One region of the Lysinibacillus sp. JNUCC-52 genome, then DNA from elsewhere that is predicted to be linked to it. Evidence: riboswitches for the same ligand, from Rfam matches in the RefSeq annotation. Region 1 holds a riboswitch; the other holds the start of a gene.
What was found. A riboswitch is a leader RNA that binds a small molecule or an ion and turns the genes downstream of it on or off. The one in region 1 is predicted to bind FMN.
Positions count from the first base shown of each region.

Region 2: another riboswitch for FMN. It lies ahead of ribE (riboflavin synthase); the one in region 1 lies ahead of JNUCC52_RS07060 (ECF transporter S component).

Region 1 is NZ_CP065546.1:1,345,444-1,360,621, reverse strand. Features, by position in the region: gene resB (cytochrome c biogenesis protein ResB) at 1-1,592, shown strand, start outside; gene ccsB (c-type cytochrome biogenesis protein CcsB) at 1,589-2,770, shown strand; gene JNUCC52_RS07080 (response regulator transcription factor) at 2,886-3,602, shown strand; gene JNUCC52_RS07075 (ATP-binding protein) at 3,595-5,370, shown strand; gene sigX (RNA polymerase sigma factor SigX) at 5,561-6,094, shown strand; gene JNUCC52_RS07065 (RNA polymerase subunit sigma) at 6,091-7,389, shown strand; FMN riboswitch at 7,703-7,898, shown strand; gene JNUCC52_RS07060 (ECF transporter S component) at 8,125-8,712, shown strand; gene JNUCC52_RS07055 (sodium-dependent transporter) at 8,859-10,205, shown strand; gene JNUCC52_RS07050 (STAS domain-containing protein) at 10,354-10,740, opposite strand; gene JNUCC52_RS07045 (methyl-accepting chemotaxis protein) at 10,773-12,467, opposite strand; gene JNUCC52_RS07040 (ATP-binding protein) at 12,497-12,919, opposite strand; gene glnA (type I glutamate--ammonia ligase) at 13,797-15,131, shown strand.
Region 2 is NZ_CP065546.1:1,061,363-1,076,540, forward strand. Features, by position in the region: gene JNUCC52_RS05625 (ABC transporter ATP-binding protein) at 1-1,570, opposite strand, end outside; gene JNUCC52_RS05630 (DUF8171 family membrane protein) at 1,563-2,435, opposite strand; gene JNUCC52_RS05635 (MurR/RpiR family transcriptional regulator) at 2,604-3,437, shown strand; gene JNUCC52_RS05640 (cold-shock protein) at 3,530-3,796, opposite strand; gene JNUCC52_RS05645 (histidine phosphatase family protein) at 3,934-4,491, opposite strand; gene JNUCC52_RS05650 (Spo0B domain-containing protein) at 4,683-5,990, opposite strand; gene JNUCC52_RS05655 (C45 family autoproteolytic acyltransferase/hydrolase) at 6,310-7,344, opposite strand; gene JNUCC52_RS05660 (DUF1540 domain-containing protein) at 7,567-7,794, opposite strand; gene JNUCC52_RS05665 (spore germination protein) at 8,042-9,496, opposite strand; gene ribH (6,7-dimethyl-8-ribityllumazine synthase) at 9,626-10,093, opposite strand; partial or broken gene ribB (3,4-dihydroxy-2-butanone-4-phosphate synthase) at 10,146-10,739, opposite strand; gene ribE (riboflavin synthase) at 10,797-11,435, opposite strand; FMN riboswitch at 11,592-11,717, opposite strand; FMN riboswitch at 11,838-11,963, opposite strand; gene uvrA (excinuclease ABC subunit UvrA) at 12,265-14,760, opposite strand; gene JNUCC52_RS05690 (MDR family MFS transporter) at 14,829-15,178, opposite strand, start outside.

The DNA of each region.
Region 1 (15,178 bases):
AAGAAGAAAAACAAAATAAAGTTGTCGATATGCGCTATGATGGTACGGCTATTCGCTCAAAAACGTACAACAAAACAATTGTCGATAAAATTTGGAATTTTTTCTCTAGTGTTAAAGTTGGAATCGCTTTAATTATTATCACGTTAATAGCAGCTTCAATCGGTACGTTACTACCGCAAGAATTTTACGTAAAAGCTTCTGACATAGAAAAAGGAGCATATTACGAGGATGTTTATGGTTTCTTAGGGAAAATCTATTATACATTAGGTCTTTCTGATTTATATAGCTCTTGGTGGTTCCAAATTTTAGTAGGGATGCTTGCAGTTTCGATTATTGTTGCAAGTCTTGACCGTGGTATACCACTTTATAAATCATTGAAAAATCAACGAGTAAAGCGCCATGAAAGCTTTATGAAGCGCCAACGTATTATTGCGGAAGGGCAAGTGACGGAAAGCCCTGAAGAGACGCTTAATAAGGTCGAAAAGAAAATGACTGAGATGAAATATAAAGTTCGTCGCGATGGAAGTGCTTTGTTAGCAGAAAAAGGACGTTTCGCTCGTTACGGTCCGTACATAAATCATGTAGGCCTCATTATCTTTTTAGCAGGGGTTATGTTGCGTTTAGTTCCTGGTTTTTATGTCGATGAATCAATATGGGTGCGTGAAGGTGAAAAACGTGCAATCACTGGCATGGAAGGTTATTTTATTGAAAATCATGAATTTATTTTAGAAACACATGATAATACACCACAAGGCGAACAGCTAAAACAAGGTGTAAACGTCGTTGCGAAAAACTTCCAAACAAATGTCACGTTATACAAACAGCCTGAAGATGCCATCGCAGGTGATATAGATAATCTAGAGAAGGTAAAAGATTATTCTGTTCGAGTGAACCATCCGTTAAAAGAAGCAGGCTACGCATTATATCAAATGGATTATCGTCTAAATGAATTAAAGCAAATGAATTTTGAACTAGTCAATAAAACAACTGAGCAATCACTGGGTACAGTAGAAGTCGATTTAACAAATCCTAAAAAGGACTACGATTTAGGAAATGGTACATCTGTTAAACTACTTGTCTACACACCAGACTTCTCTGGTTTTGAAAATGGTGTACCGCAAACTGCGACGTCTGTTCCTAATAATCCAGCATTTCTATTTAAAATGACGACACCAGAAACACCAGAGGGTGAAACAAGCTTTGTTGCGATTAAACAAACACTAGAACCACTAGGCGAAAATCAATACAAAATGAAATTTACAAGTGTAGAAACACGAGATTTGTCAGGCTTTACGATACGTAAAGACCGCACAATCCCTATTTTATTTGTTGGTGGTATTATTTTCATGATTGGCGTTGCGATTGGTTCATATTGGAATCACCGTCGTCTTTGGTTACAAGTAGAGCCAGATGGTAAATTACTGATGGCTGCCCACGTAAACAAAAACATGTTTAGCATGAAAAAAGATTTAGATGCCGTGACTGCATTTGCTGGTCTACCACAATATCAAGATCAGTTAGATACCGCAGAAGAGGACGAAGCGTCCACAAGCCGTGGCAAAAATGAAAAGGAAGGTGACAACACCTTATGAGTTTAATTGACTTAAGTGGGAATCTATTATTTGTTGCATTTGTAGCCTATCTAGTAGCAACCTTATTATTTGGCGGTGCAATTAAACAATCCAATGCTTCAGGTAAAAATACTGATAAATGGGGTAAACTGGCAATCACAGTTACGATTATTGGTTTCCTTGCACAACTTGGTTATTTTATTACACGTTGGATTCATACAGGGCACGCTCCTGTAAGTAATATGTTTGAATTTACGACTGCTTTTGGGATGTTTATCGTTGCAGCATTCATTTTAATTTACTTTATTTATCGTCTGACAGCATTAGGATTTGTAGCGTTACCTGTAGCGCTTTTAATTATTGCATATGCGTCGATGTTCCCGAGCGAAGTAAGTCCATTGGTACCTTCATTACAAAGTTATTGGTTAACAATTCACGTAATTACAGCTGCAATGGGGCAATCAATATTAGCAATTAGTGCAGTTGCAGGATTAATTTATTTATTAAAAGTAGTTGATTTAAAGAAACCTTCAAAGCAACGTTTCTGGCTTGAAGCGGTTATGTACTGTTTAGTTGTTGTTATTGGGTTTGTTATTGTGTCATCTACATTTAGTGCTATGCATTACGAATCGAAATACACGTATCTTGATAAAGAAGGTGTATCTCGTCAAATTACTTACAATTTGCCACCGATTTTTGGTATGCACGATTATGAGGCAGTTGAGGAACATGGCATGTCGCCATTAGTAGAAATGCCTGCACTCATTAATGCGAAAAAATTAACAACAGTCGTTTGGTCATTATTAGTAGGGTCATTACTATACTTATTAATTCGCCTGATTGCACGTCGACGAATTAGCGCAATATTCCAGCCGCTTGTTAAACGTGTAAATCTACAATTATTAGATGAAATTGGTTATCGATCTGTAATTATCGGTTTCCCAGTTTTCACGTTAGGCGCACTCATCTTTGCGATGATTTGGGCACAACTTGCATGGAGTCGTTTCTGGGGATGGGACCCGAAAGAAGTATGGGCTCTTATTACATGGTTATTCTATGCAGCATTCCTACATCTACGTCTATCTAAAGGCTGGGAAGGTGAAAAATCGGCTTGGTTAGCATTAATCGGCTTTGGTATTATTTTATTTAACCTAATAGCTGTTAACTTAATTCTTGCGGGTTTACACTCCTACGCGTAACAATGGGAACGAAAAGCCTTTTCGCTGCGGCGAAAGGGCTTTCTTTTCTTTTCAAGACGTTGTGTACCATGTACAATAGAGGGTAGAGAAAGTTTGGAAGAGAGGGATCGTGAAAGTGTCAGAGAATATTTCAGTATTAGTAGTAGACGATGAGGATCGTATTCGCCGCTTATTAAAAATGTATTTGGAGCGCGAAGGATACCAAGTCGACGAAGCAGAGAATGGTGAAGAAGCGATCGAGAAATCTTTAGAAAAAGAATATCACTGTATTTTACTAGATATTATGATGCCTGAAAAAGATGGGCTAGAAGTTTGTGCAGAAATTAGAGAACGTGCTGCTACGCCAATTATTTTATTAACTGCAAAGGGTGAGGAAGCAAACCGTGTACAAGGCTTCGAGCTTGGGGCAGATGATTATATTGTAAAGCCATTTAGTCCTCGCGAGGTAGTGCTACGTGTAAAAGCTATTTTACGTCGCTCACAAGCATTTTCACCTACAACAAATGCATCTTCATCTAAAGATTTAGTGGTATTCCAACACTTGATGATAGATCATGATGCTCACCGTGTAACTGCAGAGGGAATCGAAGTAAACTTAACACCGAAAGAGTATGAATTATTGTATTTCCTTGCAAAATCTCCAGACAAAGTATTTGACCGTGAACAATTACTAAAAGAGGTTTGGCATTACGATTTCTTTGGCGATCTACGTACAGTAGATACACATGTGAAGCGATTACGTGAGAAGCTTAATCGTGTTTCAGAAAACGCTGCAAAAATGATTGTCACTGTTTGGGGCGTTGGCTACAAATTTGAGGTTGTCAATGAATAGAATATGGAACAGTGTTGTCGGGAAGCTATGGGTAACCATATTGCTTCTCGTTTCATTTGTATTATTTGTTTTCACGGTTTTAATGCTCGAATTTCTTCAAAACTATCACATGCAGCAAGCGGAAATTTCATTGCGTCAAACGGCTGCAACAATAGCGAGTATAGTGGACGACAATGAGACAGCAGAATCGACTTCGCAATTATTAACAGATATTTTACCTGATGGGACAAATGCACTTATTGCGATTAATCATCTGGAAGTAACATTTGCGATGCAAGAAGGCGTTAATAAAGAAGAAATACAAGATGCGATTTTAGCGAATAAAGCATTCCATGAAGTATTTAAATCAGATGATCCTATCATTAAGGAAATGATGATGCCATCGTCGACTGATAAAGAAAAAATGGAATCGTATGTCGTGCTAGGTTTCCCACTAAACGTGGAAAATGAAGTGCATGGTGCGGTCTTTATTTACCAAAGTCCAGATGCGTTACATAAAACGTCAAAAGAGACTACGAAAATTGTCTTTTTAGCGGCGTTTATTGCTTTTGTGTTAACGACATTCTTTGCCTTTTTCCTATCATCACGTATTACTTCACCGCTACGAAAAATGCGCGAGCTTGCGTTCGAAATTGCTAAAGGGAATTTCGAGGCTAAAATGCCGACAACGCAAAACGATGAAATTGGGCAGCTTGCAGTTGCATTCAATCAAATGGGACGCCAATTAAAGCATAATTTAGAGGTAATCAATCAAGAGAATGAGCAATTGTCCAATATTTTAACTTCTATGACTGACGCTGTTATTACGTTTAATCGTGATCGTACTATTTTACTTAGCAATCCACCTGCGGAACGCTTAATGCAAAAATGGTTTGTTAATAAAGGCTCTCAAAGTGCGAAGCCTATTCCACCTGAGCTATATCATATGCTTGATCACGTATTAATGTTTGAGGATAAGCTAGAAGAAGAAATTGAGATGGATGGAAATTATTATACATTTACGATTAGTCCGCTCTATAGTGGGGAATTGATACGAGGAGCTGTTGCTGTTATTCGTGATATGACAGAGCAGCATCGTCTAGAAAAGCTTCGCTCAGACTTTATTGCCAATGTATCACATGAGTTACGGACACCTATTTCCATGCTTCAGGGCTACTCAGAAGCACTAATGGATGATGATTTTATTCAAGATCAAGAAGAGCGTAATGAGATTACAAAAATTATTTATGATGAATCAAAGCGTATGGGACGTTTAGTTACAGACTTATTGGATTTAGCACGCATGGAATCTGGACATATGACACTATACAAAGATGAAGTGCCGATTAACGCGACATTTGAGCGCATTACACAAAAATTTGCCCAAGTAGCAAAAGAGAAGCATGTGCAGCTCCTATTTAATAGTGAGTTTGATGAAGATGCGGTAATAAGCATGGATGAGGATCGTATTGAACAAGTGTTAACGAATTTAGTAGATAATGCACTGCGTCATACAGATGAAGGCTCTGTCTTTGTGAAAGTAGAGCAGGAGCCGACTTTTGCCAAAATCTCTGTTCAGGATACGGGCCACGGAATTCCACAGGAAGATTTGCCGTATGTTTTTGAGCGTTTTTACAAGGCAGATAAAGCGCGTACACGTTCTAAAGGGGGAACGGGTTTAGGGCTTGCCATTGCTCGAAATATTGTAAAAGCTCATTCTGGGAATATTATGGTCGACAGTGTATTAAAAGAAGGTACAACCTTTACTTTCTATTTACCCTTTGACTAACTTTGTCCGATAAAAACCCATTGATTTGAAAAGTGTATTAGCTGACTTAATGCCAATGCCTGTAAGCTTTTTGCATGGAGGTTTATACAGGTATTTGGCACATAGTGAAATTTTAAAGCAAAACATTAATTACGATGTAACTTGTGCGAGCGTTAGACGACAAATACTATGAGAACGGGGGTGGAGTGCTTTGAATGACTCCGTGTTCCATCGATTATACGATTCATACCATCAAGATGTGTTCCAGTTTCTTATTTATCTAGTAAAAAATCGTACACTTGCTGAAGATCTATCACATGAGGTGTACGTTCGTGTTCTGCGTTCTTATGAACAATTTGCAGGAAATAGCAGTGAAAAAACATGGCTTTTTGCCATTGCGAAAAATGTCGCAATCGATCATTTTAGAAAGCAGGCCGTGCGGAAAAAACATTCGCTCGATTTTTTTGACTGGGAAACGGAACAATTACATTCAACCACACCATCACCAGAAGAAATGCTACAGGCCAGTGATGAATTAATGCAGATAGAGTCTGCGCTTGAAATTTGTACAGGAGATCAAAAAATGGTTATTATTATGCGCTATTTCCAAGATTTATCGATTGCTGAAACGGCGCAAATACTTGATTGGACAGAAGCGAAGGTTAAAACGACGCAACATCGAGCCATTAAGTTTTTAAGGCAACAGCTACAACAGGTAAGGGAACAGGAGGCGAAAAGGCAATGACTCATAAACAATTTGACAACGATGAACAACTAGAACAAATGTTGAAGAATGCCCCGAAGCTGACTGATGACCGTTCGAAAGAAGAAGTGCTGAAGCGATTGCTTGCAGATGCCCGCCTGCAAGATAATATACATCTTCAAGAAGCAATGCAACAACCGACAGATTCAAAAGTGCTTGAAGAACAAGAGCAGTCTATCGCTGTTCAAGAAAATGAAAGTATGAAGCCTGTGAAGCAGCGTAGAAAGAGTAGACTACCTATTTTTAGCAGTATTGCAGCAGTTTTGGTACTATCCGTAGCAGGGTACGTGTTTTTATCAAATAATAATCCAGTGAAGGACGAGGCAAACGCCCCCCCTGAAAACTTTTCTACGATGCAAGAGGATCAAGCAGTAACAGAAAGTGAAAATGCAGATGGTGTGATGAAAGCAAATATCGGTGCCGAACATGCAAGAATGCTATCCCTTCGTACATCGGTTTACGAAGAAGATTTAGCAAATGCAGTCGTATTTAGAATCGGCTTACCAGGTGGCAATGCTGATAGCATACCAATGACCTATGTTATCCCGAATGAAAAAATAACGGCTGATTTTGGAAAGAAAAAGCCGACAACACTACAAATGTATGAAAAATACGCACCACAAATTGATGAGGAAGCGCTAGGCTTTGCTAATTATCATCCATACAAAGGTGAGTTGAAAGAAGAAGGAGAGACGCTAGTTCACGTCTTACCTGAAAAAAATGATTACGATGTAGCGTCAGCTTCCGTAACAAAATATTTAAGCTCGTTAAAGGATACGTTTACCGACTCAGAATATAAAGCGATTTCGTTAAAAAATGCAGATGGTACTCCTTATGAATTCTCACAGGCTGGTGAGCCAAGTGAGCCTATTCAGTTAACGAAAGATCATCATTACAACTATTATTTATATACAGAAGAAAATGGGACTGAATATTTATCGCCCGACTTCCACCAAACGTATCCAACTGTTACAGAGGCACTTATTGCCATGCGTGATAAAAGAGATGATATTTATGTACCCGTTGTCCCTGAAAATGTAACATATACAGTGAAAGAGGAAGAGGGGGGTGTTGTCATCACATTTGACGCACCGCTTGATTTGACGACAATGGATGCAGTAAGAGCTACGCAATTAATCGAAGCAATGATGCTGACAGCTTCAAGCTTCGATAAAAAACTGCGCTTAGATAACGTCGTACAGGAGAGTTGGGAAGGCTTTGATTTAACAAAGTTTTTACCCATGCCTGTAGGGGCAAATAAACAAACGATGCAGTAACAAAGTACAGCAGCTATCTATTGGGAGATAGCTGCTTTTTTGTGTCTCCGTGTCGGAATAATGCTGTAGGGTGAATCGCGGAATCAGGGTGCTGGAACGCGGAATCTTGATGTCGAAGCGCGGAATTCGAGTGCTATAACGCGGAAATCAAGCTCTGAATCGCGGAATTCCAGTGTTAGAAAGCGGAATCCTTATGCTAAAACGGAATTCATCGCACACAGATTAAAACATACAAATTTAATCGGAATTTTTTAAGCAGAAGTATTTACTTTTGTGCGATAAAACATTATAGTTAATTTATAAAATAATATTGATTCATCTTCGGGGCAGGGTGAAAATCCCGACCGGCGGTAATAGAGTTGTAAATCGCTAGTGTATTACAAACTACATTAGCTCGTAAGATTTACTACATGGCTCTTCAGCCCGCGACCTGTGCAAAGATTTTTTTGCATGGCTGACTTGGTGTGATTCCAAGGCCGACAGTATAGTCTGGATGGGAGAAGATGAAGGTACGATCGTCATTCGTTGTTACGAATTAAGCTATGTGCGAACGTTTTTTTCAGTGTGTCTATGGATTGCACTGTTTGCACAAAAAAAGCTAGTAATGGCGCTATTTAATCATGCCTTTTCTCCCTTATGCTGATGTGCATAAGGGTTTTTTCGTGAAAAAACAATCGATTACGTCGTAACCTTTCTTCTTGCAAGATTGAATCAGCAAAGAGGAGAGAGTTTTCAATGAAGAAAAATATCAAACTGCAATCTTTTATTACGATTGGTATGCTGAGCAGTATCTCGTTTTTATTAATGCTATTTAATTTCCCAATTCCGCCGTTCCCAGCATTCTTAGAGGTGGATTTCAGTGATATGCCAGCTTTACTTGCTGCTATTACGATGGGTCCAGTAGCGGGTATTTTAGTAGAACTATTTAAAAATATATTGGATTGGATTTTCTCAGGTACGCCTACAGGGGTTCCAGTCGGTCATATTGCAAACTTTGTAACGGGTATATTATTTATTTTACCAGTATCATTTGTGTTTAATCGTTTTAAAACAATTGCAGGTCTCGTTGGAGGTTTGGCAACAGGAACAATCGTTATGGCAGTAGGTATGAGCGTTTTAAATTACGCAGTATTTTTACCGATGTACACGTATTTCTTAGGCATGGAGCCAGTAGTTGGCGATTCATTATATAAAATGATTATTGCAGGTATTTTGCCATTTAATATCGTCAAAGGTGTGCTATTAACAGCGATTATGGCGTTACTGTTTACAACGATGCGCAGATGGATTGAGCAACAACGTACAATGTATTTATCAAAATAATAAATTAAGCCTCGAGTTTATTCTTACTCGGGGTTTTTTGTTTATAGATCCATTAGCATGTGAAATCTTTGGGAATTGACTAGTCTAAATTACTATTTTAATGTACAATTAATGTGAGATTAGTTAGATTTGAGGAGATTGAAGAGATGAGTGAAAACAATGGACAATGGTCCAGTAAGTTAGGGTTTATTTTAGCATCGGCGGGTGCTGCGATTGGGCTAGGGGCTATTTGGAAGCTACCTTATGTGACAGGTCAAAGTGGGGGAGGCGCATTTTTCCTTATATTTGTGGTGTTCACTTTGTTAATTGGCCTACCGATGTTATTATCTGAGTATATTTTAGGGCGTGGTACGCAATCGGAGGCGATCACAGCCTATAAAAAGGTAGTTCCAACGAAACCTGCTTGGGCTTGGGTTGGACGCATGGGTGTACTTGGCTGTTTTTTATTATTAACCTTTTACAGTGTTGTAGGGGGCTGGATATTTATATATAGTGGCCTAGGTGTATCAGGGGCTGTTATTGATTCTACGGTTAATCCGAGTGAACTATTTGGAACAATTATTAGCACGCCGTGGATTACGTTATTAGGTTTAGCGTTATTTACACTGGTAAATGTACTCGTCATTTCGCTCGGTGTGCAAAATGGTATTGAAAAAGCAAATAAGTGGATGATGCCATTATTATTTGTGATGTTCATCGTTCTTGTTATTCGAGCATTAACATTAGATGGGGCAATGGAAGGTGTGAAATTCTTCCTATGGCCAGATTTTACAAATATAACGGGTAAGGCGCTATTAGAAGCATTAGGGCAGTCATTCTTTGGTTTGGCAGTCGGGTTCTCTTGTTTAGTTACATATAGTTCGTATTTGAAAAAGGATGTTAGTTTACCAAACTCAGCAGGTTCAGTAGTTATACTGACGGTGCTTGTGTCATTTTTAGCAGGACTAGCTATTTTCCCTGTAGTGTTTGCTTTTGATTTAGAGCCACAAGCTGGACCTGGCTTATTATTTATGGTGCTACCGACTGCATTTAGTCAAATGCCTTTTGGTGAAGTATTTTTAGCGCTGTTTTTATTACTGTTTTTATTTGCAACGTTAACGTCATCATTTAGTTTATATGAAATTATTGTTGCAGCATTTATAGAAAAGTGGCATATGTCACGTTCAGTCTTAACGTTGTTACTAGGAGTTATTGTCTTTATTGCTGCCATTCCGTCGGCTTTATCGTCTAGCTTGTTAGCAGATGTCTCTATTTTCGGGAAGTCGATTTTTGATGCTACTGATTATTTAGTGTCCAATTTAATGTTACCAATGGGCAACTTATTGATTGCGATATTTATTGCTTATGTAGTTGATAAAAGCTTTGTGAAAAAGGAATTGTTAATGGGAAGTCAAATGGGGCAGGGTTTTTATAAGACATATCGCATATTAATGTTAGTGGTCGTACCGATCGTTATTATCGTTGTTTTATTAAATATGCTTTTACAAAAATAATTGAAGAGTAAAATTGTGTGAGTGCCTGGCACTCGTGCGCGCAACGAAAGCCGCAACACTCGCTATCACGCGATTTGTTGCGGCTTTGTTTTGGGTTCTCGCAGAGGACTGAAAGAATTCAGAATTGTTTGCGTGCCTGGCACCTAATCTAATATTCACTTAGTGCGAGTTCACCTGACCAGCTTTTTTCTTTAATCATTTGCTGTGCTTGTAGTTCACTTTTTGCAATAGGGAATACTTTATCACATTGGGAGATAGCGAACAGTTTTCGAATAAATTCATCTGTCACAATAATGGCGATTTTCCGTTCGGCAATCATAACTTTCTTTGCGAAATTAATAATCATACCAAAACCAGTACTATCAATATTCGTGACATTTTGCATATCAATTATGTAGCCATGCTTTGGTTCTAAACTAATAGCATGGAGCTCTTCTTTTAGCTCATCGATTAATCCATATTCTAAATTACCTGTAAAAGCAATTGAAATGTAATCGGCTTTCGAATTAATATTTATCATATTATTCTTACTCATATTAGTGCTCCTCCATAGTATTTAGTGATCGATTAAAATTTAAATTTATTCACTTCGTTTTGAAGCTTTGTAGAAATTTCTTCCAATTCCTCTGATTTTAATGAGATTTCAGCTACAGTTGCATGTTGCTCTTCAGACGTAGCGGCCATTTCTTCAGAAGCCGCCGCAGAATCTTCAAGAATGCGTGAGATATCTTGTATTGCCTGTTGAACAGCTAATGAATTGTCACTGACATGCGTGAATGCGGATTTCATTTGGTTCACACCTTGTTCTGTTTCAACAACATGTTCAACGATTTCTTGTAAGGCATGTCCACCTTTGCTAATGATATTCACTTGTTCCTCTACTGCTAGTAAATTACTTTCCATAGTTCGAACGGTCACTGCGGTTTCGGCTTGTATGTTTTTAATTAAATCTGTAATTTGACCAGAAGCCATACTCGACTGCTCAGCGAGCTGACGAACTTCAGAGGCGACTACAGCAAAGCCCTTTCCTTGCTCTCCAGCTCGAGCAGCTTCGATGGCGGCGTTTAAGGCTAATAAATTTGTTTGCTCCGCAATACCAGTTATGACAGTTATAATACCACCTATTTCTTCAGAGCGTTTGCCTAGTTTTTGAATCGAATCGGTAGCATATGAAACCGTATGAGTGACTGTATTTAAATGTTTGATTGCTTCATTAATTGCATCTTCTCCTTTTCGAGCGATATAAGTAGATTGAATCGCCCTATTTAAAGTTGTTTCTGCCTTTTTTAAACTATTGGTTACTTCCTCGATCGTTTTTTTCATCATTATGACAATGCGTTCAGCCTGATCAGATTGAATGGTGGTACCATTTGAAATGTCGTTCATTGTTAAAGCAATTTGGTTTGAAGTTGCACTTGTTTGGTGTGATGATTCGGCTAATGTTTGCGAGGATGTAGCTATTTGATTTGCGCTATGCGAGACAATGGTTATAGTTTCTGTTAAACGTTGTTTCATATGATGAAAGGCTTGGGCTAAATTGGCGATTTCATCATTTCCTTTAGGCTTTACTATTTTTACGTTTAAATTTAAATTAGCAAGTTCTTTAGCATTCAAACTTAATTGATTAATTGGTGCAATAATTTGGCGCTGTAAAAGCCAACTAATGCTGACAAACATTAAAATGGCAATGCCTATTAAAATAGAAATGTTTTCCATTACATATTTTTTAGCGATATTAATATAGGGCGCTGATGGTGTACCAGTCGACCACATCCCAATGACCTCACCGTTGCTGTTCATAATCGGTTCGGTCGCTATTTGATACATTATCCCTAATACATTTGCTGAGCCAATATAACGTCCTTTCTGCTCTAATACCGTAGTAATAAGTTCTTCAGGAGCCTTTGTGTTTACTTGTCGCACACCATTTTCGACTACCGTTGTATTTACTCGTGTATCGTGCTGAAAGATGGTCACAATGTTACCGTCTGCTAGTTCTTCAATTTCATCCACAATGGCGAAATTATCATTAATTTTAATATCACCTTTAAACAATTCGTTATTTTTGATAGTCCAGTCGCCAGGTGCGATTACATCAAAATACTTAAAGCTTAACTGCAAGTCGGATAAAATTTTCGCATCCGCACTTTCTAAAAAATTCTTTTTTGCTCCAATATAATTAATGATTGCTAGTATGGATACCATTAGAAACATACAGGTAAAGATGAGTAAATTAATTTTTTTTCGTATCGTCCATTTCATTTAAAAGTCCCTCCAAATTTCAGATGTACTTATCCATGAATTTTCTTTGAAACACCGACTAAAAATTTTGTGTTCGAAATATGTTTAAACCAAATATGATCGACCATATTTTTAACAAAAAATAATCCTCGACCACGATCTGTGTAATTATATTGGTTAAAATCGAATTGTAAAGCCTTCATTAAATCATGTTTGGTAATGCCATTCGCTTCATCGGTGACAGTTAACATAATCTCCTCATCACCATGTGTAACATGAACTTCAATTGTGTTTAAAAGAGGGGTTGTACCGATTTTTTCCGTCGCTTCAACTGCATTAATGACTAGTTCATGTAAAACAAATCGTAATTCTCTACCAAAGGGTAAATTATAATGAGTTGTATAAATTTCCATTACCTTATCGATAAAATGAACTGCTTGTCGATTTGCTTGAACTCGCAGTGTAAATTTCATTACCAATCACCTATCTTGTGCGTGAAATTACATTTACATTTTCGCAAATGATGTAAGTAAAGTTAAATAGGTCATCGCCATTATATTGAGAAAGAATAGGAATGAAAACGCATGTCTAAACCCAACCAGTATAATAGGTATTGTGTTTTCTATACATTAGCGGTGTTTAAGAAATTCACGTATTTTAAGATTACTAACTGAGAGTTAATGTCATTTATATAAAAAATAGTTATGTGTGATAAAGGAATGAATATCGTTGACTAATACGGTTTTCACCCTATGGTTTGTGTCACCCCTATAGCAGTAAAAAGCTTGTAAGTCTATGTATCTTCTGAATATATGGATACTTAATGTTGGTGACAGTACGTTGTATAGGAATTTTAAGGCGATGCGCAATCATTTGCCTGGAGTTTGCGAAGTTTACTTCAATTTGGTAGTTTAGACCATTTGAAACGGAGTTTTATTTGGTACTGGATGGAATCAAAAGGCCTTTATCCACCGACGTCATTATTATAAAAGCTACTTTCGAATAATTCAATTACTTTAATAGGGATTGATATATAAAATAGTGAAAATATCCTATAAGGTACTATTTAAATTATATTTCGCTTATAATGTACCAGTAAAATATAAATAATGCAAGGCTAATGTTCTATATGAGGATTGTTTAATTAATCATTAAGTTTTATTTTGGCGGAAAGATAAATGTAGGTCTAATCTAATATATCTATACATCTAAAATAAAGATAGTTTTATTCGAAAAAATGTATGTAAGAAAACATTACATGCCCATTGCGCTTGTTTGTTGTTTTAGTGTACTTTAAAAGCAGTTATAAAAAAACACGTTAAGAAAAATGACAAATTGGAGTGGTGAAGAATGAAACATCATACAAAAGATGATATTATCCGCATGGTGAAAGAAGAAAATGTGAAATTTATTCGCCTACAATTTACTGATATATTGGGCTCAATAAAAAATGTGGAAGTACCAGTTAGTCAATTAGCGAAAGCATTAGACAATAAGGTCATGTTTGATGGTTCATCAATTGAAGGGTTTGTTCGTATTGAGGAGTCTGATATGTATTTACGCCCTGACTTAGATACATTCGTTATCTTTCCTTGGACAGCAGAAAGAGGTAAGGTAGCGCGCTTTATCTGTGATATTGCACGACCAGATGGTACAGCGTTTGAAGGTGATCCACGCTCCAATCTTAAGCGCGTATTAAAGGAAATGGAAGAGTTAGGCTTTAGCTCGTTTAACCTTGGTCCAGAGCCAGAATTTTTCTTATTCAAACTGGATGAAAAAGGGCATCCAACGCTTGAATTAAATGATAGCGGAGGGTATTTCGATTTAGCACCTACTGATTTAGGCGAGAACTGTCGGCGTGATATTGTGCTTGAGTTAGAGGGCATGGGCTTTGAAATTGAAGCGTCTCACCACGAAGTCGCACCTGGTCAGCACGAAATTGATTTTAAATATGCAAGTGCTATTGAAGCGTGCGATAATATTCAAACGTTCAAACTAGTCGTAAAGACAGTAGCAGCACAGCATGGATTACATGCAACCTTTATGCCAAAACCGCTATTTGGTGTGAATGGCTCAGGGATGCATTTCAATCTTTCATTGTTTGAAGGAGATAAAAATGCCTTCTATGATGAACATGCAGAATTACAATTAAGCGAGACGGCTCGCAGCTTTATGGCAGGGATTATGAAGCATGTTCACGGCTTTACAGCAGTGACAAACCCTCTAGTAAATTCATATAAACGTTTAGTCCCAGGCTATGAGGCACCATGCTATGTAGCTTGGTCAGCTCAAAACCGCTCACCACTTATTCGCATCCCAGCAGCACGAGGACTTTCAACTCGTATCGAATTACGTTCTGTTGACCCCGCGGCGAACCCCTATTTAGCGATGGCTGTTATTTTAGCATCTGGACTTGATGGGATACGGAAAGGTTTAACACCTCCAGATGCTGTGGATCGAAATATTTATAAAATGAATCGCGCGGATCGTGAATTAAATGGCATAGATAGTTTACCTTCTTCTCTAGAATACGCCCTACTTGAACTAGAGATGGATCATACTGTACGCGACGCACTTGGCAATCATATATTTGAGAAGTTCACAGAAGCGAAGGAAATCGAATGGAACAAATACCGCACACGCGTCCACGACTGGGAACGTGATGAGTATTTGACGATGTATTAGGAAGGGGTTATCGGCGATTGACACGGGGTAACCGGCGACTTCTTGAG
Region 2 (15,178 bases), 280 kb from region 1:
CTTGACGATTCCCATCAGCAATAATTTCACCGTTATGCATTACGATAATTCTCGTCGCCCATTCTGACACTAACTGCATATCATGGGTAGCAATAATAACGGTTTTGACATGTTCTTTTAATGTTTCTAACATATGAACAACATGCTTTTTCGTAGCAATATCTAAATTGGCTGTTGGCTCATCTAGTAAAATAACACTAGGTTGCATAGCGGCACCAATTGCCAAAGATACTCTCCTTTTTTGACCACCACTTAATAGCCTCGCATCCCTTTCCTTTAAATCAGTAAGTGCGAAATCTTTTAAGATTGTTTCAACTAAGACTTCGTAATCTTTCACTTTTCTAGCCTTTAAGAAAAGCTCAATCTCCCTTTTTACTGAATCCTCAATAAACATCTCCTCTGGATTTTGATAAACATATGATACATATTTACCTAATCTTTCAGGAGTCGCATTCGTTGTTGATGTATTTAAAACGGTTACTTGACCTTTATGTGGTTTCACAATACCTGCTATTAGTTTGATTAATGAAGATTTACCAGCACCATTATTGCCAACAATCGCTATCCGCTCTCCCTCAAAAAAAGTAGTATTAATATTATTTAACACTTGTTTTTTCTGCTTTTTTAAATTGCGAAATTGTAAAGAGACGTGTTCCATATTAACGATTGCTTTCTTATCTTGTTTTAAATGGATGTCTGATTTATTGGCTCTTGATGTGTTAGTGATTTTCGAAAATGTATTAAAATGTGCAATTCCTTCTTCTAACGTTATTGGTAGCTCTGGAGCCATTCCTCCCTCGCCTACCATCAACCTCGCAGCTTGTGTAATTTGTGGTGGGTATATGTTATGACTAACTAATTCATCAACTTTGGATAAAGCTATCTTGACAGGCTCTTTCCATAAGATACGGCCCATATCCATTAACACAACTGATTGACAATATTCAGCTATCAGTTCTGCATGATGCTCAATTACAATAATCGTCATCCCGAATTGTTCATTTAATTTTTTCAGCACTCGATACACTTCTTCGGCATGCTGTGGATCTAACTGTGCAACTGGTTCATCGACGATTAATATTTTAGGTTTCATAGCGAGAACACCTGCAATCGCTAATAAATGCTTTTGTCCCCCACTCAATTCCCAAATAAATTCATTTGCGATAGCAGTTAACCCTGTTACATCTAGAGCCCATCGTCCTCTTTCTTTATAATCCGCTAAGCCATAATTCAACGGCACAAATGACGCATCATCTAGAACAGTTGGCCGCATAATTTGATTCTCAAAATCTTGGTATACATACCCTATATCTTGTGATAACTCTGCAACTGAAAATTGCGATGTATCACGATTTCCGACAGTTACTTTCCCTTCAAAATCACCAACATAAAATTTAGGAATAAGTCCGTTAAATGTTTTACATAATGTCGTTTTACCTGAGCCATTCCCTCCAATAATTGCTACAAATTCGCCTTCATTTACAGTGAGGTTGGCGTTATTTAAAACTTTATCTTCAGCGCCAGGGTATGTGAAAGACACATCTTCAACTTGAATAATAGGCTTAACCAAGGTTTTCAAGCTCCTTTGTATTACGTTTTGATTTAGAACGCATTATGGCAACGACAAAGAATGTTACAAATATGGACAAAGCAATTGGTACCCAAATAAACCAATTACCGAAAGTAGCTAAAAAGTCAGGCTCCCATTCACCAAATGCCCACTCTGTTTCAGATAAAAATTCGGCAATTATAGCAGTAACAGCAAGAATGACGGAGACAACGACTAATTTAGGTGTCACAATGGCTCCTATTGTATAGGTCATATTTTTGTTACGAGGTTTCATCCCTAGCAACGGTTCAATTTTGCCATACAAGCGCGGTACCAAATATAAAGTTGGTAATAGTGCGAATAAAATCCCTGAGAATAAAAGGTCATTTAAAAGTGAGACACCTTCAATAATGACGATACTTTCTGCTAAACCTGAAACAGCCTCAAATTCATCTACACCAACCCATACTTTCCCAATATCTACAATCGTACCTAATAAGTGATGGACTAGAAGCCCCGCCATGACGGCAAATGTAACTTGTCTACGGTTTAAAGGATTACGCACTAAAACGCCTGCAATATACATACCTAACGAAAAGGTAATAAATTTTTCTACTTCTCCAATACCACCAAATTGTCCGAGCATTAATTCACCAAATATAATTTCCCCAAGTGAAGCTCCAATCGCAGCATAAAAAGGATGGAACAAAATACACAACGTTAATGGAATAAAAGCAAAATATTCTACAGATAACTCAATAAACCCTAATTGTAGTGAGGGAATTAATTCTGTAAACATGTTTGATAAGCCGTAAAGTGACATTGATAACACGAATACCATCATTTTTTGTGATTGCGTTAATTGATACGGGCGCTGAATTGACATTTTTTCTACCTCCTTCTATTAATAATCCCAATATATAGGAGTACTGTTAACGGAATATGGATCCATTGCAAAGGTTATGTAAATATTTTTTCAATTTTATTTATTATGAAAAATAATTTTCATTTCAAAGAAAATATGTTTAAATGGAAGAAAGATTGGAGGCGTAAAATGGAGCAAAAACTTTTTGAGGATCAACATTTAACACCAAATGAAAAGACAATCGCAGATTTTATTGCAAAAATGGGTATGACCGTATTAACGTATACGGAAGATGAAATTGCCAAGTCACTACAAATAAGCAATGCTACTGTTTCACGTTTTTGGCGTAAAATAGGCTTTAAAAACTTTAAAGATTATAAAAACAACTATAAAGAAACGATGGATATTTCACCTGCAAACAAGTTAGGTAATATTATGGAACAAGTTAGTTCAACAACTATACATGCGCAAATGATGACAATGAGTGTAAAGCATTTAGAGCTCACACTAGCTCAATATAATGCTGAAGATTTTCAGAAAGCGGTACAGTCCATCGTCAAGGCGAAAACAATTTATATTTATAGCCCAGGCCCATCAGAAGGTTTAGGAAACTTATTAAATTATCGATTATCTCGCTTTGGATTCAATATTCAGGTGTTGCCAAAAAGCGGACACGAAATATATGAATCTATGTTGCATTTCGGCTATGGGGACGTATTATTCATGTTTGGGTTTGTGAAGCTCCATCCCGAATCTCGTGTTTTACTCGAACATGCAAAAAAACTTAATATGAAATCTATCGTTATGACGGATAGCATAGTATCGGATTTCAATATGCTCGCAGATCTACTACTATTTGCAAGTCGCGGCGAACTTTGGGAGTTCCATTCTATGATGGCACCAACATTTCTTATCGAAAATATTATTATCGCTGTCGGTAAAGAAACGGCTGAACAATCAATGATGAAATTAGAAATGTTGGATTCGATAAGGAAAGAATATAAAGATTTGTTACCACGTTAACTGAACGTTTCAAATGCGAGTACTGACTAAATGCCATTTTAGAAAAATCCTTACAGAAAAAACGTTCATCCGGTTTGTGGATGAACGCTTTTTTATTTATTACTAATTCCCTTTTCATCAAACAGGATTTCAACATTTTCAGCAACTTGCTTTTGATCAGTAGAATTGGGCTTTTCAATTAAATCAAAGGACACTTTTTGCCCTTGTTTAAGAAATCTATAGCCGTCAGGAAATTGTTCTTTATTTGATAAAATCGAGCTAAAGTGAACAAAAACATGATTTCCATCTTCACCATTCAGCATTATACGACCATACCCCTTTTCTTCTTTAAACCATTTAACAATTCCCTCTCGTTTCATATTTTATCAACCACCTATTTTTAAATTCACTTATTTACCTTCATTTTATAAAAAAAGCAAGGAGCTAGTAAAAACCTTTCCAAAAATTCAGGCGTATATATAATCTTTTTATGTTGAATACATAAATTTTTCACTACCTATTTATAAAGAGGATTTCCTAAAGTCGCTAAATCGGCTAATGGGATCTGTTTTACAATTTCATAGCCGTTCCCTTCACCTTTAGGCTTTACAATAACCATTCCCATATTCGAAATTTTCCCTAGTCCAATCCCACTTGGAAAGCTATGCGCTATAATAACTTGATTTGTGCCATGGGGCGGTATTTTTTCTAGTTGAGATTGGCTATTCTTCAAAATTTGCTGCTGCTCTATAGAGGATATATTCCCTCCTAGTTTATTAATTTCAAACCAAAAAGGATTAATTTGAATATACATTGCTGGAAATGCAAGCTGCGCTGTCTCAACTGTTCTACACATTGGGCTAGCAATAATGGGCGAATTAATTGGGATTTGCCAATAACGAAGCATTTGTCCAAAGTAAACGGCTTCTCTCCGACCGTAATCTGATAAATTTCGTTGCGTATAACAGTATTGAAAATTAAAATATGGCTGGTCTTTACCAACTGTTGCTTCTCCATGTCTCACATATAAATTGTAGCCTCCTGCTCTCAGTAAATTAAGAATTGGCTGTTCCAACTTCTTTTCCTCCTATCCTACGTTAAAGATTTACTGCTAATATATGACTTACATAGTTCATTACATGAGAATATTCGTAACCTGTAAATTTACTCCAAAACAAAAAGCCCCCTACTTTATATAGGGAGCTAAACCAGATGTTTATGAGGCTCTATTCTTGCATCACATGCACTTATCTGCACTACTTCATTTTACTTTAAAGGGATAATTACAGTCGCTGTCGTTTCTAATTCTGATGTCGATTGTATAGAGATGTTACCATTATATTTTTTGACAACTTCTTTCACGATAAATAACCCTTGCCCTCTAATTTTACCGAATTCAGGTTTTTTTGTTGTAAAGCCTTGTTTATATATTTGAGCCGGCTCAGATATTGCCGGTCCTGTATTTATAATTTCAAAAACATACTTCATTTCATCGGCGTGACAACAAATGGTCATTTTACGTTCATTCTCTGGCAATTCGGTTGTGGCATCAATGGCGTTATCGATTAAATTCGATAGTAACTTAATTAGATCCGTTGTTTTAATCTTATTAAAAGCATTTTGTGAAACGGATATATCCATCTCAATATTATGATTTTGGGCTGCAAGCTTTTTCGTTTGCAACAAGATGGAAAGCCCAGGATGATTAATATTTAATTTTAGTGATTTAATGGCCTGTACATCTTTAGATAATGATGATAAATATTGCTTTGCTTGCTCTTGCTCCCCTAATTGCAGAAGCCCATGTAAAACTTGTATATGGTTAGTAAAGTCATGTCGCAATGAAGATACAGAGGTAATTAACGCTTTTATTTCAGCTTGATATGTATCTTCAGTTACACCTACTTCTTTTGTTACTTCTTTTTGATACCATCTTTGTAAAAAGAAGAAAGAAGCAATAACGATTAAAATAAACAGTCCATTGTAAATAAACATAAGTAAATTATTTTCTAGAACTTTACCTTTAATGCCATTAACTTTATCAGCACCTATATCAATGCCGAGATAGCCAATAATTTGTCCATTTTCATTCTTAATAGGAGCTCCTACAGAAAGATAATCACCATGATTAGGATCCTCAATTACATTCGTAACATACGTAGATCCTTGATATGCTTGCTTAATTTGCTTTTCAGGCACAGTGCAAATTTGTCCTATTTCAAACCCTTCTGTGTAGTGATCTGGCACACCAGCAATCAACGCTTTAGACACTTTAGGATTATCAATTTCTAATGTATACACAAATAAAGCACCCAGTTTTTCTCTTGCATCATTTAAGTAGCTTCTTAATTCCCAATAATCTTTGCTTTCCACAGGATTATTTAAAAATTGCTCATACTGCTTGATATCGATTGATGATGCAATAGATATTGCCGCTTCCAAACTTTGGTTAGCAATGGACTCTTCTACAGTTTTTTTCATCTTCACATAAGAAGTGACTACATTTAAGCTTGTGAACAGTGATAATAATACTGTCGCTAATACTAATATAAGTTTAATTTTTCGTTTTTTCATACAAACTGGTACTTCCTCATCTACTGTATTAAATAATTAACATATATGAATTTACTACTGTAACAAATAATTATACGATAACTGCAATAATATTATACTATAGTAATTTTCGTTTTTTCATAATTGTTTTTAAAAAAATCCTTAAAAATATAACTTTTATATAAGTCTATTTTTTAATACAATTTTAAATTATTATATTATAAAAAATAATTTTTCTTTCGAAAGTCGAAATAGCAATAAAACGAAGGGAGAATAGCCCAACAAAAGTTATGCCATTCCCCCCTATTATTCTATTAAATTATAAACTAAGCATGGCGAATTAGATAGCCAGAAGTATTTTTCCTTTTATCGTTGTCGGAAGAAGAAGGTTACCCCTAATAAATTGATGTAGTGAAAACGTATGTGGTTCGCTATTTTCGCCAATCCCCACAATGACTTCAAGTTGATTTGGTGAGTATACGACTGTGTGTAATGTACCAAAGTATTGTTTATATTGTTTAAAAAATAGTGGTGAATTTCCATCATTAAAATGATAAAAAGCAGATAAAGCAGTTGGGCATGCATTTGCTATAAAGCGATTGATATCGTGCTTGCGTTGTATCGAATTTTCAATATATGCTTTATTTTTCTCTTTCAATTTTTGCGATTCAAAATGATTTGTACAAGAAAATAAATGTTCTGCACAAACAATTTGCTCCGTTGGGGTAGCCTCTACCACAACCATTTTCCCACTTGTATCTGTCATAGAGTAGTTGTAGCAATAACGATGAGGGATTTTTTTTAGTTGTGAAATAGCTTCCTCAATATTTTTACACTTTTCCAGTAATATTCGAACAATCGTTGAGGCAAGAAAGCCCTCTCCTTCCCATTGATTATTTACAAAGTGAAGTCCTACAACGAGCCCTTTTTCATTCATTCCATCTAGCCTACCAATTATTTGCTGGCTAAATCCAACACTTGCATACCCTTCTGATGGATTAGAAAAAACGAGTCTTGCATCATATAAAGAAGGGCTAAAATCATAATTTCTCACATAAAACTCATCAAGCGCAAACGACGTACATCCCATTTCTGGAAATGTCATATTATATCCACTATACATTTTGATAATGGATTCATATGGCAGATTTAACCCCGAAGCTAAGCCTTTTATCTCCTCCAAAAGATTTGGCAAAACAACCTGTAATTCCTCTTGAGCCTTTTGTGCATTACAATTAGTTGATAAAGCAAGCAGTAGTTCCTCCTGCGCTAAATGAGCAGATTCTTGTATTTCCTTACATTGTTGGAGACCTATATCATAAGCATCTCCTATTAATGAAACGACATGCACTTCTAATTCTTCGTATTTTTTCAATTTGCATACCTCCTATACTCCAATCGGATGTTCCTATTATCGTAATCCTTCAAGTAACTGGAAGGTCAAGAGGCATCGCTATCGAAATAAAAAAAGTTGTCTTCCTTAGAAGAAGACAACTTTCAAAGTGACCAATTCATTAATTATAAGGTAAAGATAAATTATTTAAATATTGCCTTTAATTCTCTATTTACAATAATTTAAACAACCTATACCCATCATCTAGAGCTTTTCTTTTGCTTTAGATTTGAATGTTTTACAACACGTATCTGATGATTGACTTGCCGCCTCTTTAGACATCGACAACTCAAAATCAGAAGCAAACTCTGCATCATGTTTGTTATCGATACGTTTATCCATATCGATTGCTATCTTTTCTGCACCACAAAAATTACCTTTGGCATGGAAAACACAATTTGATACAGCACAGCTTACTTGAACATTCGGCATAACTATCCACCCCTTGTGATTGGTCTAGAAAAATATAGATACGTAAATCTAATCCATACTCTTCATTAAGTATTTTGTCCAATCCAAGCGTTTTTACAAGCAAAGCACGAAAATAACTTCATTTAATTGTTTAGTGTAAATCAAAAATAATGGGAATGTAGCTCAGTTAGATACACGCAACACAAAAGACGCAAAACTTACGTTTGAGCGTAGTTTGCGCCTTTTGGGTTGTGCTAAAAAATTATCGTTAATTTTTCCTCGAAGATGAACGAGTTTTATCTTGTGTTTGTAAAAATGCAGGCCTTTTACTATTTCCATTTGGAGCAAGACGTATTAATGATTTTTTAAAATCAGGCCAACTTAAATTGGCGGCAATATTTAAGTATGGAACACTTAATACACGTATATTTGCCACATAAACAAGAATGAAGAACACGGCCATGAAGAAACCAAATAAGCCAAAAAAAGCAGCCATAAAGATAACAAATAAGCGGAAAATACTCATGGCAGTTACAAACGATTGATTAACTAGTGTATATGCCGAAATACTGGAAATGGCAATTACGACAATCATTGATGGACTGGTAATACCTGCCTTGATTGCTGCATCTCCAATAATTAAACCACCCACAACACTCATGGTTCCACTCAATAGAGATGGTAAGCGGAGACTTGCCTCGCGGAATATTTCAAACATAAATAACATAAGTAATATTTCCAATAAAGTAGGAAAAGGCAGTCCTGTTCTTGATTGCACAATGGTTGCTAAAACTAGTATTGGCAATTGCTCCTGATGGTAGGTCGATAAAGCCAACCAAAAACCTGGTGCAAGCATACTTATTAATATACCTACAATTCGCAGGAGGCGCTCAAGAGAGCTTACAAAAACAGGATATTCATTATCCTCCCCCGATTTAAAGAGTAAAAAAATATTAGGTGGGGTAATAATCGCATAGGATACCCCATCAACTAAAATAATAATACGGCCTCTACTTAATGCTTGTATTGCAAAATCAGGCCGACCAGTATAATCATGATGTGGCAAAATCTTTGCTGTATTTTCTACTCTCTCCATCAATATGTCGCCACTAAACACAACATCTGTATCTACTTTACGTAATTGCTTTCTAATTTCATCCACCATAGTTTTATCTGTAATGTCGTCCATATAGAGAACAGCGACTGTTGTTTGAGACCGCTTGCCAATTTCCATCGTCTCTACACAAAATGATTTAGTTGGTAGTCGCTTACGAATTAAAGCAATATTAATAAATACATCTTCTATAAAATTGTCTCTCGGCCCTTTTATAATTACTTCTTCTGCTGTTTCTGAAGGCACTCGATTCGGCTTTTTAGCAATTTTACTTGAAAATAAAATTTTCTCCTCTTCAAAGTAAAGTAATGCATAACCCGAAAACACACGACGAATAGCATCATCTGTATTTGATATTTTTTGGAAATTTGGAATGTGTAATTTATGTTTTAGCTGATCTTCTAGTGATGTTGGTGAGGCATCCTCGAAAAAAGCTTCAACTCGATCTATAATAACCTTATTCAATAAAAACGGATCGAACATCGCATCACATGTAATAAAATGTACGTTATGTTGGTGAAAGGAATAGGATTGAAATTTTACGTCAGCAGAGAGTTTAAATAGTTCTTTTAACGTTTTTAATTCGAATTCTTGTTTCAATGATTGAATATTCCTCATCTCCCACTCACTAGATTCATACTAAAATTCCATAAACATATATTTCCCAATGCCCAATAAATTATGCAATATACACGTGATCTTTCATGGAAATTTTAATACATCGGAATTTCAATCATTTTAACTAATTAGTTTCTGTAAGTTCGCCATTTCAATAGCTGAGATTGCTGCATCATAGCCTTTATTCCCTGATTTTGTTCCAGCTCGTTCCACTGCCTGTTCAATATTTTCGGTTGTGACAACACCAAAAATAACTGGTACATTTGTAGCAAGAGACACATTTGCTATGCCTTTTGCTGATTCGTTACAAACATAATCATAATGTGTTGTAGAGCCACGAATAACTGTACCTAAACCAATAATGGCATCATATTTTTTTGTTTCAGCTAATTGTTTTGCGATAAATGGAATTTCGAATGCACCTGGTACCCACGCAACATCAATTAACTCTTCGTCTACACCGTGACGCTTTAAGCCATCTAATGCGCCACTTAATAATTTACTTGTAATAAATTCATTGAATCGACCAACTACTACCGCTATTTTTAAATCATTGCCGATCAATTGTGCTTCAAATGTTTTTCCCATAATGAATTCTCCTCTTTTACACTGTAAGTGAATTTTTTCCTTGGATTTGTTGACGGCGATATGCTGCTAATGCATCAATCGATATCATTTTTAATTGGTGTTTTTTTGCATATTTAACTAAATCATCGAAGCGTAACATTTCACCATCATCCCCCATAATTTCACAAATTACGCCCGCTTGTATGCTTTGGCAAAGCTTCGCTAAATCGATAGTAGCCTCAGTATGTCCTCTGCGTTCTAACACACCATTTTCCTTTGCTATCAGGGGAAATACATGACCAGGTCTACGAAAATCAGTCGCTTGCGCTTGTGACGCTAGCATTTTCTGAATCGTCAATGCACGTTCATAGGCGCTAATACCTGTTTTTGTATCTATATAATCAATACTTACGGTAAATGCCGTTTGATGATTGTCTGTATTATTTACGACCATTGGAGGCAATGCTAATTGTTGTGCAAGCTGCTGTGAAATCGGCGTACAAATAAGCCCTCTTCCATATGTAGCCATAAAGTTTATCGTTTCTGGTGTCATAAACTCTGCAAGGGCAAGTAAATCCCCTTCATTTTCACGGTCTTCATCGTCCACGACAACAATCATTTTGCCTTGTTTTAAATCTGCAATTGCTTCTTCAATTGAATGTAGCAAAATTGCCACCTCCTAATAAACTTTCATTTATTGTCCGTTCTATACTTTCTAAACAGGCTAAAAGCCATGCTTTGCTAAGTAATCTTTCGTAATGGCCGATGTTTGCTGACCACGGTGGAGCTGATGCATAATGTATTTGCCAATCAAATCGGTTTCTATGTTGACTAATGCCCCAACATTTTTTATTCCTAGTACTGTTTCCTCGTATGTGTGCGGAATAAGAGATACGGTAACACTGTTTTTATCCACATAGAAGAGCGTTAAGCTTGTTCCATCAATTGTGATTGAACCTTTAGGAATACAATAGCTCGTTAATTGTTCTGACAGTGCTATATCGATGTAGACTGCATTGGCCATTGGACGTTTGCGTAAAATTTTCCCCACACCGTCAACATGACCTGAAACAAAATGACCGCCAAAACGCCCGTTTGCAGGCATCGCTCGCTCTAAATTTACAGCATTCCCAACGACCAGTTGCTGCAAATTTGTCGCTTTCACTGTTTCAGGCATTACGTCCATTGTTAATTCCTGCTCATTATATTGTGTGACTGTCAAACATACGCCATTAACAGCTATACTATCTCCTAGCTTCACATCAGATACTATCTTTGGCGAAGTAACAGTTATTTTCATACTTTGCCTATCGTTTTGCAAGGTTTTTACTGTACCAATATCCTCAATAATACCTGTAAACATTTTTCCACCAACTTTCCAATTTTTATTTCGACTTGTAATTGCCTAAACGAGCTAAACAAAAAACCCCTTTTTAACAAAGGGGTTTGGGAGTTCTAATAAATAAGACGTCACGAAATAAACCTAGTGGATATGATATTCTCCACAGGCTACCATCTCATTGTTCTTCTCCCATCCAGACTATAACTGTCGGTTTTGGATTTGCACCAAATCAGCTTGCGCTCACGGACTTTGAATTGCTTCATCACCGCCGATTGGGAATTTCACCCTACCCCGAAGAACAGATACTTATTAAATTGTTAACTAAATAAAAAACTCCCCAACGAAGTCGATGGGAAGTAGCAATCTATATAAGCGTAGCCAAATAGACCCTTTAAACTCATACGAATTTAAAAAGCTTATACGTTTACCCTTCTCCCATCCAGACTGTAACTGTCGGTTTTGGATTTGCACCAAATCAGCTTGCGCTCACGGACTTTGAATTACTTCATCACCGCCGATTGGGAATTTCACCCTACCCTGAAGGATATGTTTATTTAGTTACTTCATACGATAACATTATTTTAATACATTATCTACTTAAAATTTTTTAATGGCTATTTTGTGTAGTTTAATTGCCTTGGCACAATCCAAATGTGCAAATTAAAACAACCAGCCAACAATTGAGCGTATTAAGGAGCTAGTGACTTTTAGGATACTTTAAAATTAGTAACGTCGAATGGAATTTTGAAGGATTCATAAATAAATACACTCTTTTAGTAGAAGGTCGTACAGTGGCCTTCATCTTAACTAAAAGAGCGTATTCTCTTTTTACTAAATGTAATTAGAACGTTTAGGCAAGTACTTCTTTCAGAAACATCCCCGTATAGGAATCCAATACTTTTGCCACTTGCTCTGGCGTTCCTTCCGCTACAAGCTTTCCACCTGCGGCTCCTCCTTCAGGTCCAATATCGATAACCCAATCAGATTCACGGATTAATTCTAGACTATGCTCGACGACAATAACGGTATTGCCCGCACACACAAGTCTGTTTAATAAAGCATGCAGCAGTTTTATATCAGATGGATGAAGACCCGTCGTAGGTTCGTCCAATAAATAAAGCGTGTGGCTTTTGGATGCTTTACTTAATTCGTTTGCCAGCCTAATACGCTGTCCTTCACCGCCAGATAAAGTTTTGACCGATTGTCCCCATTGAAGATAACCCAACCCTACCTCACATAGCATTTCAATCATGCGAGAAATCTTTGTTTCCGATTTCAAAATTGGTAAGCTCTCCTCTACAGACATATTTAGCAAATCTGAAATGGAGTACCCTTCATATTTTACTTGCAACACTTCGTCAGTAAATCTTTTACCTTTGCAGTTTGTACATGTCACTTCTATATCTGCTAGGAAGTCCATATCTACTGATAATACACCTAAGCCTTGGCATGTTTCACATCGTCCACCCGGAGAGTTAAATGAGAAATGCTTTGAAGTTAATTCTCTCTCTTTTGCTTCTGGTAATCCTGCAAACAATTTGCGGAGGTGCGTAAAGACATCCGTATAGGTAGCGACATTAGAGCGCTGTACTCTTCCCATTGGCGATTGGTCAAAAATAACGATATTTTCGATATGTTCTAACCCACTAATTTCCTTACATCCAGTTTGGACAAGGTTTTTCGATTTTCCTTGCGCAAGAATGTCGAAAACAAGCGTGGATTTCCCCGAACCTGAAACGCCTGTTACTGACACGAGACAGCCCAATGGAATAGAAACAGTAGGGATGTCGACATTTCGAAGTTTTGCTTGTTGAATAGTGATATGTTGTCCATTTCCCTCCCTACGAACTCGAACAGGAGAAGGGGAACATTCTTCTACTAGATAAGCTCCAGTCACTGATTGCCCATTTGACATTAAATCATCCAGACTGCCTTCACCTACAACAGTACCACCATGTATTCCCGCACCAGGACCGATATCAATGATATGATCTGCAGCACGCATCATCTCAACATCATGCTCGATAACTAGTACAGTATTACCTAAATCACGTAATTCCTGAAGCACTCGAATGAGACCTGCTGTATCCTTTGCATGAAGACCAGTTGTCGGTTCATCCAAAATATACAGAACGCCAGTTAAAGCGGAACCAAGTATGGTAGCAAGTCGTAAACGTTGTGTTTCTCCTCCTGACAATGATACCGTCTTACGGTTTAATGAAAGGTACCCAAGTCCAACATCGATAAGCCGCTGAAGTGTTGTTAACATATCCTCGATAATAGGCACCAATAAATGATGACTTGCTTCAGGGAACGTCGTCTGCAAGCTATTCGTCCATTGCAATACATCTTCAAGTGACCACTCTGATACGTCCGAAATTGTTGCGTCCGCTACCTTAACTTGACGCACTTCTTTCTTTAAGCGTGCACCAAGGCAATCTGGGCAAAGTTGTTCATGAAAGAAACCTCCTTCTTTTTCTTTAGCTCCTGATTCTCCCTCTTTCTCCTTATAACGTCTCCATAAGCTCGGTATGACTCCTTCAAACTTTGTTCCTGCGGCCGGTTTACTATTTGGATAGTGACGTTTAAATTCCTCGCTCTCGACACCATAATATAATAAATCTCGCTGAACATCATCGTAATCTTTTAATGGTAGATTAGGGTCAAATTCAAAGCCATAATGCTTTCCTGCTGCCACTAAAATACGCATTTGAATGTCACGATGGACCCCCTTAAGGGATGCTACGCCTCCTTCGCGTAAGCTAAGCTCAGGATTAAAAACCATCGCCTCATTTATACTCGCCACATGACCAAGACCGCTACAAGTTTCACAAGCACCTTCTGGCTTGTTAAAAGAAAAATGTAACATACCTAACTTCGCTTGCTGTTCATGACAATTTGGACAACTAATGATTTGATTATCTGTTTCCTCATCTTCCTCTACGAACGCTTCAGTTGGTTCAAAAGAAGCAGGAATACTTACATGACATGAAGTACAAACTTGTTCACCAAATCTGGCAAAGATAAAACGGATATACTTATAAATTTCTGTTACTGTTCCTACCGTTGAACGTGGATTTCGATTCGTAACATGCTGCCCAACACTGATTGACGGTGACAGTCCTCGAATAAACTCAACCTTAGGCTTGCTAATCGCATTAGCCATCATTCCCATAGAATCTAAATACTGTCTCTGGCATTCCCGCTGAAGTGTATCCATAGCTAACGTTGATTTCCCTGAGCCAGACGGTCCAGTCAGCACTACTAGCTTATATTTAGGTATGGAAAGCGACACTTTCTTCAAATTATTTTCCCAAGCACCTTTAATAAAAATAGTCTCTTTCATCATTGTCCTCCTGAACATCGTACGACTTATTAGTATCATCAATAGCTTAAATTCTTACTATATTTTATTTAGTTTTCCCTGTTGTCTTTTTCAGCTGTAACAATCACTCGGGAGTTCCCCATCATGAAAACGAAAATGGCTGCAATAACAATAGGAATGAGCGCAAGAAGAAATACATGTGTAACAGAGTTAGACATAGCATTCACAATAATATCAAGAATGTTTGCAGGGATATTCTCGCGTACACTAGGTTCAAAAATTTCTCTCATATCGCCAACATCAAACATTGCAGAATTTGAGCCTTGCCCCATATTTTTAAAACCTTCCGTTAGCTTACTAGCAAATACATTGTTTTGAATTGTTCCAAAAATTGTAATCCCCATCGTCATACCTAGCGTACGCAGAAACGAATTGGTTG